One region of the Williamsia sp. Y712 genome, then DNA from elsewhere that is predicted to be linked to it. Evidence: riboswitches for the same ligand, from Rfam matches in the RefSeq annotation. Region 1 holds a riboswitch; the other holds the start of a gene.
The links. A riboswitch is a leader RNA that binds a small molecule or an ion and turns the genes downstream of it on or off. The one in region 1 is predicted to bind cobalamin.
Positions count from the first base shown of each region.

Region 2: linked by a shared signal. The riboswitch ahead of AC1D75_RS15965 ((2Fe-2S)-binding protein) and the one ahead of cobN (cobaltochelatase subunit CobN) in region 1 are both predicted to bind cobalamin.

Region 1 covers NZ_JCAIUN010000002.1:388,877-393,300, reverse strand. Annotated here, with positions in the region: gene AC1D75_RS16665 (precorrin-2 C(20)-methyltransferase) at 1-311, opposite strand, end outside; gene AC1D75_RS16660 (precorrin-8X methylmutase) at 308-931, opposite strand; gene cobG (precorrin-3B synthase) at 956-2,083, opposite strand; adenosylcobalamin (AdoCbl) riboswitch at 2,198-2,273, shown strand; gene cobN (cobaltochelatase subunit CobN) at 2,326-4,424, shown strand, end outside.
Region 2 covers NZ_JCAIUN010000002.1:248,957-253,380, reverse strand. Annotated here, with positions in the region: gene katG (catalase/peroxidase HPI) at 1-1,531, shown strand, start outside; cobalamin riboswitch at 1,567-1,768, shown strand; gene AC1D75_RS15965 ((2Fe-2S)-binding protein) at 1,983-2,669, shown strand; gene AC1D75_RS15960 (DUF7676 family protein) at 2,666-2,848, shown strand; gene AC1D75_RS15955 (carotenoid oxygenase family protein) at 3,326-4,424, opposite strand, start outside.

The sequences.
Region 1 (4,424 bases):
GAACGTCCCGCACGCAGATGCACTGCGAGGACCTCCGCGGCATCGGCATAGAAGTCGTCGAGCGCGCCGCGATAGCCACCGGGGTGATCGGTGGTCTCGGTGGTGACCGGATACATCAGCCGTTCCTCCAGCTGACCTTCCCGAAGGTACGGCTCAGCCACCGACCGAGCGATCGAACGACCGTGGCGGGCACAGTGATACGCGATCACATCTACCTCACCGATGACGCGGGCGGCCTTCACGGTGACCAGTTCGCTGTCTCCGGGGCCCAATCCCACGCCCCATAATTTTCCACTGCCGGTCATTGTCATTCCACCTTCGAGGCAAGGGCGTTGAGAGCGGCGGCGGTGATCGCCGACCCGCCGCGACGGCCGAGTACCGTCAAGTACTCGAGATCACTTCGATCGGCAAGCGCTGCACAGGATTCCGCAGCGCCGATGAATCCAACCGGTGCGCCGATCACCGCAGCAGGCCGCGGTCCGCCGGCATCGATCAACTCGAGGAGCGCAAAGAGCGCGGTCGGTGCGTTGCCGATTGCAACCACGGAACCCTCGAGCATGGGACGCCAAAGATCCACCGCAGCAGCGGTTCTTGTGGTCTCCAGTTCCGCAGCCAGATCTGGGAGTCGGCTGTCGCCCAGCAGACAGCGCACATCGTTGTCTGCAGGCAACCGCTTGCGGGTCACGCCGGACGCGACCATGTTCGCATCGCAGAGGATCGGCGCACCGGCTTCCAGCGCCGTGCGGGCCGCGGTCACCAGACCGGCACTGGCTCGCACATCGGCGGTCAGGTCGACCTGTCCGCAGGCATGGATCATCCGGACAACCACCTGTGACAGGTCGTCATCGAACATGGTGAGGTCGGATTCGGCACGAATTGTCGCGAATGACTGCCGGTAGATCTCGGCGCCGTCTCGAATGTAGGTGTACATAGTGCTCGTCACCATAGATGCCGATCAGACTCGGCGACGCTTGTACCCCGTCGCCGTGGCCTCGACCCGAAGATGGTTCTCCTGAGGCGAACCGCACCCACGTTCGCAGCCGACCCAGTGCTGACGGTCGTCGATGTCAGCGTCGTCTGAGGTCAGGTGCAGTTCCAGATCCGCTCGGACATCGGCATGCGACTTGTCGCAGCCGGGTGATCCGGTGCAGTCGGTGACCTTGGTCCAAGGCGAACTCTCGTCGAATATCAGGCCCATCGGTGCCATCACGCGAAGTACGGTGTCGGCCATGCCTTCTGACAGGTCGACGATCAGGATCTCTCTTCGCGGTGTCAGGTAGATGTCACGTTCGATGGCAGCCAGGAACTCTCCGACCCGCGCTGGGATCCGTCCGTGCGCGACCACGGAACCGAGTGCCACCAATTCGTCGTGATCCTGAGCCAACCAACCCACCCGCGGTTCCGAAATGGACTCTGACCTCGGATATTCACCAGTTGCCTGCAATGTCGCCAAGATGTTGTCGATGGTCGTCAGATCGGCAACATCTTGCACGCGCCATTCGTCGGTCCGGTCAGCCAGAAACGCATGCGCCAGGTCGATCATGAGGGCTGGGGCATCACCCGCCGAGACCTGACGTCCGGTCGGCTTTCCGCCGACGACCACGTCAAACGCTCGATCACTGAACGCCAGCACACCGATATCGGGACCCTGGGTAAGGATGTCGCCACGACCATCGTCGACGCCGAACAGGATCCTGGCCGGGAGATTCGCCAGCACCGGGTCGGACTGCAGTCGGATGTCGAAGTCGTCAAGGACCGGGCGTGCGTCGATCAGACCTCCGCGCCGCCCCGTCAATGCCGAAAGCTGCAGGTTGCGCACCCGTTCGTGACTCGGAGACGGGATCAGTCCGGCGTCGAGTATGCGTTCGCCGGCACCGTCCACGTCGGTGATCCCACGCAGCTGGACGTTGCCGCGCGAGGTTACTTCGAGATGACCGTCGCCGAATTCATCCGCCACACCGACCAGGGATTGCATCTGGATCGGTGTGATCAGACCGCCTGGTAACCGGATCCGGGCCAGATGGCCATCTGCCGCCGGGTGGGCCGAGAACACACCTGGGCAACGATCGGACGGTCGACTCATGGGTTCAACGGTACTGGCGCCGATCAACTTCTCGCCGCTCAGTGGCGGCCGGTTGCCCGACTCATCGCCTTCGGATCACCTGGAATTGCCGGTCTTATATGCTGAGGCAATTCCGCAACGAGGAAGCCGGTGAGAGTCCGGCACGGTCGCGCCACTGTATGGGGGAAACCCCAAGTCAGACCCTTGTTGCTCCGCTGCTACACCCCAACCGCCGGGCGCGCATTCCCGGCAAGGAGGTCCTCGTGATCTTGCTTCTGTCCACCTCGGACACGGACCTGCTGACGGCCAAGGCCAGCGGTGCCGACTACCGCCTCGCGAACCCGTCACGCCTTCTCGTCGACGAAGACCTACCCGCCCTCCTGGACGGCGCTGACCTGGTGGTTGTGCGGATTCTCGGTGGCCGCCGGATGTGGGAACAGGGTCTGGACGCGGTGATCGCCGCGGGATTGCCGACCGTGGTGCTCTCCGGTGAACAGCTTCCCGACCCCGACCTGATGTCGATGTCGACGGTTACTCCGGGCGTGGCCGCCGACGCCCACAACTACCTGGCCCAGGGCGGACCTGACAATCTCGCGAACCTCCACGCGTTCTTGTCCGACACCGTGCTGCTCACCGGCCACGGTTTCAGCGCTCCGGCGACCACCGCGCAGTGGGGGATCCTGGACCGTAAACCCCAGGTCGAGACGGCCGGACCGACCATCGCGGTTCTGTACTACCGAGCCCAACATCTGGCAGGCAACACCGCCTACATCAACGCCCTCTGCGATGCGATCGAGGACAAGGGCGGCCGGGCACTGCCGATTTTCTGTGCGTCGCTGCGGACCGCGCCCGACGACCTGCTCGAGCAGCTTTCGGTTGCCGATGCGCTGGTGGTCACGGTGCTCGCCGCCGGGGGAACGACGCCTGCCACCGCGTCGGCCGGTGGCGATGACGAGAACTGGAACATCGAACAACTTGCCCGCCTGGACATCCCGATCCTGCAGGGTCTGTGCCTGACATCGTCCCGTGCCGGATGGGCGGCGAACGACGACGGGATGTCACCGTTGGACGTCGCCACGCAGGTCGCGGTACCCGAGTTCGATGGACGGATCATCACGGTTCCGTTCTCGTTCAAGGAGATCGGCGACGACGGTCTGCCCTGGTACCGCCCGGATTCCGAACGGTGTGCGCGAGTCGCCGGAATCGCTGTGCGCCACGGTCGACTTCGGCACATCGCACCGGCTGATCGCCGGATTGCCGTGATGTTGTCGGCGTACCCGACCAAACATGCTCGGATCGGGAACGCAGTGGGGCTCGACACCCCACAGAGCCTGCTCCGATTGCTCGATGCCATGCGCGACTCCGGATACGACATCGGACCAGAATCCGGTGAGGGCTCGGTTCCCGGTCTGGCCGAGAATGATTCGGACACGCTGATCCACACGCTGATCGCCGCCGGTGGACAAGACCCCGACTGGCTCACCGAAGAAGCCCTGGCCGCCAACCCGATCCGGCTGTCAGCGGCGGACTACCGCGACTGGTTCGGCACACTGCCCGACGATCTCCGGGCGTCCATGATCCAACACTGGGGACCGGCCCCCGGCGAATTGTTCGTCGACCGCTCGGTCAATCCGGACGGCGATATCGTGATCGCGGCAATGCAATTCGGGAACATCGTGCTGATGGTCCAACCACCACGAGGCTTCGGTGAGAACCCGGTCGCGATCTATCACGACCCGGATCTGCCGCCGAGTCATCACTATCTGGCCTGTTATCGCTGGTTGTCGTCACAAGATCACTTTGCCGCCGATGCCGTCGTCCATGTCGGCAAGCACGGCAACCTCGAGTGGCTGCCGGGCAAGACGTTGGGTATGTCGGCCTCGTGCGGCACCGATGCCGCCATCGGCGACCTGCCGATGATTTATCCGTTCCTGGTCAACGATCCCGGTGAAGGCACCCAGGCGAAACGGCGAGCGCACGCCACGCTGGTCGATCACCTGATCCCGCCGATGGCAAGGGCCGAGAGTTACGGCGACATCTCGCGTTTGGAGCAGCTGCTCGACGAGCACGCCAACATCTCCGCGCTCGACCCGAACAAACTTCCGGCGATCCGCCAGCAGATCTGGACGCTTCTGCAGGCTGCGAAAATGGACCACGACCTCGGGTTGTCCGAGCGTCCCGAAGAAGATGTCTTCGACGACATGCTGCTGCACGTCGACGGCTGGCTCTGCGAGATCAAAGACGTTCAGATCCGCGACGGACTCCACATCCTCGGCCAACCGCCTGCAGGTGATGTCGAGGTCGATCTGGTGCTGGCGATGCTGCGGGCCAGGCAACTCTGGGGTGGTACGCAGAGCCTGCC
Region 2 (4,424 bases), 140 kb from region 1:
AAATCCCGAAGGCCCAGAAGGCAAACCGGATCCAATCGCCGCGGCCCAAGACATCCGCGAAACGTTCAGCCGGATGGCGATGAACGACGAAGAAACCGCAGCCTTGATCGTCGGTGGACACAGCTTCGGGAAGACCCACGGCGCCCACCCAGCCGATCGGATCGGACCCGAGCCCGAGGCCGCACCGATCGAGCAACAAGGATTGGGTTGGAAAAACGGCTATGGCAAGGGTAAAGCCGAAGACGCCGTCACCAGCGGACTCGAGGTCGTCTGGACATCGACACCCACGCAGTGGAGTAACGGTTTTCTCGAGATTCTCTACGGCTACGAGTGGGAGCTGACGAAGAGCCCGGCCGACGCGTGGCAGTTCACAGCCAAGGACGGCGCAGGCGCAGGCACAATTCCCGACCCATTCGGCGGACCGGGGCGAGCCCCGACAATGCTGGTCACGGACGTGGCGCTGCGTGAAGACCCGATCTACGCCGAGATCACCCGCCGCTGGTTGAAGAATCCTGAGCAGCTGGCCGAGGCGTTCGCCAAGGCCTGGTACAAGTTGCTCCACCGCGACATGGGGCCGATCACCCGCTACCTGGGTCCCTGGGTACCCGAGCCGCAGTTGTGGCAGGACCCTGTTCCGGCCGTCGACCACCCGCTGGTCGATGACCAGGACATCGCTGCACTGAAGGGCAAACTGACCGATTCCGGACTGTCGGTCTCTCAGTTGGTCAACGTGGCGTGGTCGTCGGCGAGCAGTTTCCGCAGCACAGACAAGCGTGGCGGCGCCAACGGTGCCCGGATCCGTCTCGAGCCGCAAAAAGGCTGGGACATAAACGAACCCGCCGAGTTGGCCAAGATCTTCCCTGTCCTCGAACAGATCCAGCAGGACTTCAACGGTTCGGCTTCGGGTGGCAAGAAGATCTCCTTGGCCGACCTGATCGTGTTGGCGGGTTCGGCCGGTATCGAAAAGGCGGCTAAAGAAGCCGGTCACGCCGTCACGGTGCCATTCACGCCGGGTCGGACCGATGCTTCTCAGGAGAGCACCGACGTGGACTCGTTCTCGGTCCTCGAGCCCCGGGCCGACGGATTCCGGAACTACTCACGCAGTGGTGAGAAGATCAATCTGGAAACGCTGTTCCTCGATCGTGCGTACATGCTCGATCTGACCGCTCCGGAGGCAACCGTGCTCGTGGGCGGCCTACGATCCCTCGGCAGCAATCACGCCGGTAACAAGCATGGTGTGTTCACCGACCGTCTGGGAACCTTGACGAACGACTTCTTCGTCAACCTTCTCGACGGCAGAACCGAGTGGAAGCCATCGGAAAACGACGAGAATGTCTACCAGGGCACAGATCGGTTGACCGGCGACGCCAAGTGGACTGCGACACCGGCCGATCTGGTGTTCGGTTCACATTCACAGTTGCGCGCTCTGGCCGAGGTCTACGCACAGGCCGATGCCGATGAAAAGTTCGTCAACGACTTCGTCGCGGCGTGGGTGAAGGTCATGAACAACGACCGGTTCGACCTGAGCTGATTCTCGACCGAAGCGACAGCACCCCGCTTGCCTTGTGGCAGGCGGGGTGTCGTCGTTGTGTTAGATTCAGCCGGTCCTAGCGACAGCGAAAGAGGAAGCCGGTGAAAGACCGGCGCGGTGCCGCCACTGTAATCGGGGATGCAACTTTCCATCACGGCCGCGACCCATTGGGGTTGTAAGGCGGAAACGAGCAATGATCCGAGAGCCAGGAGACTCTGCGTTGCCGCACCTTTCTGCCCGGGGCGGATTTCCCCGAGAGAGGCGTCATCGCCATGCGTGTACGCAGTGCAACTCACCGAGTTGCGTTATCCCCCGCATGCATCACCGAACTCGATGTACTCGGCGTGCTCAGCGGGGCATCCCGCGGATCGTATGTCGCCCGCCTTCGACCGTGGCCGGATGCGCTGTGACCCACATACGATGGTGTTCGACATCGACGCGGAGCCAAACCATGGATGATGCGAACGCCCCCGGCCGGGACAACTCGGATGTTGCCTCGATGCTCGCCCGGGTGGCCGAGTCGGGACCGTACTTCACACTCGGTTACGGGCCGGTGTCCGACAGGGACTGGCAACCCACCGCCACACTCCGAGAACCTGATACCCGCGACCGCCTCGTCGCGGAGGTCGCCCTCGCGCTGAACGTCGACGAAGAACGCGTTGCCGCCTCCACAGCCTTCTTCGGATATGCGGCACGGTTGTGGTCAATCGCGGCAGGAACACGTCTGGACGACGGCCGGTGCATACACCTGGGACCCGATGACCTGTTGTGGCGCAGCATCAACGGATCACTACAGCTTCACGTCGAAGAACCACGGATGGGACGATCGGCGCGGACCGAGGTACTCGACAGCCAACTCGACCCCTGTATCGAGGCCTGGCGAGACATCGTCGCACCCGGATTGTTGTGGGGCAACACCACATCCGCGTTGCTCGGCGCCGCCCGGATCACCGGCGAGACCACGTCCCGTTGGGTCGCCGCCCTGCTCAACGATCCTCGTCTTCAGCTCACGGTGGATCCGGTCACCCATCGCCGACGAAGCTGCTGTCTCTTCTACCGCACGCCCACCGGAGGCGTCTGCGGAGATTGCCCATTCCCCTCGCCACCCACTACCGGCCCAGCAAAGGAAATACCGTGACCGTCAGCTTCTCACCGCTGATCGTCATGCTGCCCACACCGTTCCTCACCAATACCCAGTCGCTCACCGGGCAACCCGTCTGGGAACACCTCGAACTGTGGGACCGGGTCCGTGCCGACTTCCTCGGTCTCGAACCGGATCCGCTCGACCGTACGGGACAAGGTTTCCGGCGCGGTTAGCCGATCCGGGCAATCCCCCTGTGCCGCCGAATATATTCTGATCGCATTCGTATTCAGATCAGGGATCGTCCAAGGGGTGGGGAAATCGATGAAGATTCGTTGGCTCGCGGCTGCGGTGGCAACTGTTGCTGTTCTCGAGTCAGGCCGTTGCCGGTGCGGCTCCGACAAAGTACCCCGTGCAGTGGGATTTTCGAGTGGCCATCCCAAAGGTCCTCGATCAGACCCTTGATCCGAACTGGGCCCCGGACGGCGCCAATGACCCGAACTGCAAACTTCCCGCTCCAAGGCATCGACGACATCGAAAAGCCAGGGCGCGAGGTGGCGGGCAAGATCGATGCCATCATGCGCAAGACCGGCGCCAAACAGGTCGACCTGGTGGGCTGGTCGCAGGGTGGCGGTTTATTGCCGCACTACTACATCGATTTCCTCGGCGGAGACACGAAGGTGGACAAGGCAATCGGGATTGCGCCCCGGCAATCACGGACCGGGCCGGAATGCGCCATGAAAGGTCATGGGGACGTGATGACTCAGGTTGATCGACGCAACTGGTCCCCTATCAGGATTGCGCGCAGGCAGGACAAGAACTCGGGATCGCTGTTGTGCGGGTTGGTGTTCGAGCGACAGCAACCAGCCGTCACCCTCCGCGCCCGAGGTGTCATCCGCCGCAAAGAGCGGCTCACAGATGGTGTCGCCGGCGGCAGCGACATATCTGAAATGGGTTCCGCTGCGGTGGTCGATGGTGGTGATGGAGTCAGGGTTCCCACCAGAAGTCGATGCCTCGGCAAGGTACGAGAACCGGTGGGCCACAGTGGCCTGCCGGTGATCGAGTTGCGGAAACTCGCATCCGACGTCGTTGAGTTGCTCTTCGGTGACTTTGCGTGTGCGGCGGTTGATGGTGAGCCGCTTCAGAGTGCCACCGAATGCCGGACCGGGGTTGTCCCGGAAGTTGTGAAGATGCTCGTTCCAACCCTCCCAGCCCGAATCCTGATCGTGCGCAACAAGTTCGACAACGGTCTCGGTGCCGCTGTCATAGGCATTGTTGACGTGGAAGTGGAACAGCGCGTCGTGATCGATACTGATCGACTCACCACCGGTACGGGGAACCAGGACAATCCTCGTCCCTCGGCGCGGCTCGAAGGTCAGAGCGTCGTCGATCGGCCGCAGACCAAGAATTGCCGGAACAGGGTTCTTCACAACGATCGGATCGATGATGAATACAAGGTACCGCTGGGTGAGGGCGAAATCGTGGATGAATCCGAGCCGAGAGATCGGGACACTCTGAAGCTCGGTGATGCTGCTGTCACCCGGCGCGAGTCGGTAGCAGCGGATCATCGGCCGCGGAAAGAAGTCGACGCCGAAGTTGAAAGTTTCGCCGGTTGTCGGATCGGTTTTGGGGTGAGCGGAGAACGCGCCGAGGCGCTTCAGTGCTCCATCAAAGTCGTCGGGGCCGATGGTTTCCAGGGTCTGCGGGTCCAGTTGATGCGGCCGACCGCCCTCCCACAACGAATACAGCTTGTTGTTGTGCAGCAGGACATTGGTGTTGGACATGTTCGCCGGGCCGCGCAGCGCATTCGCC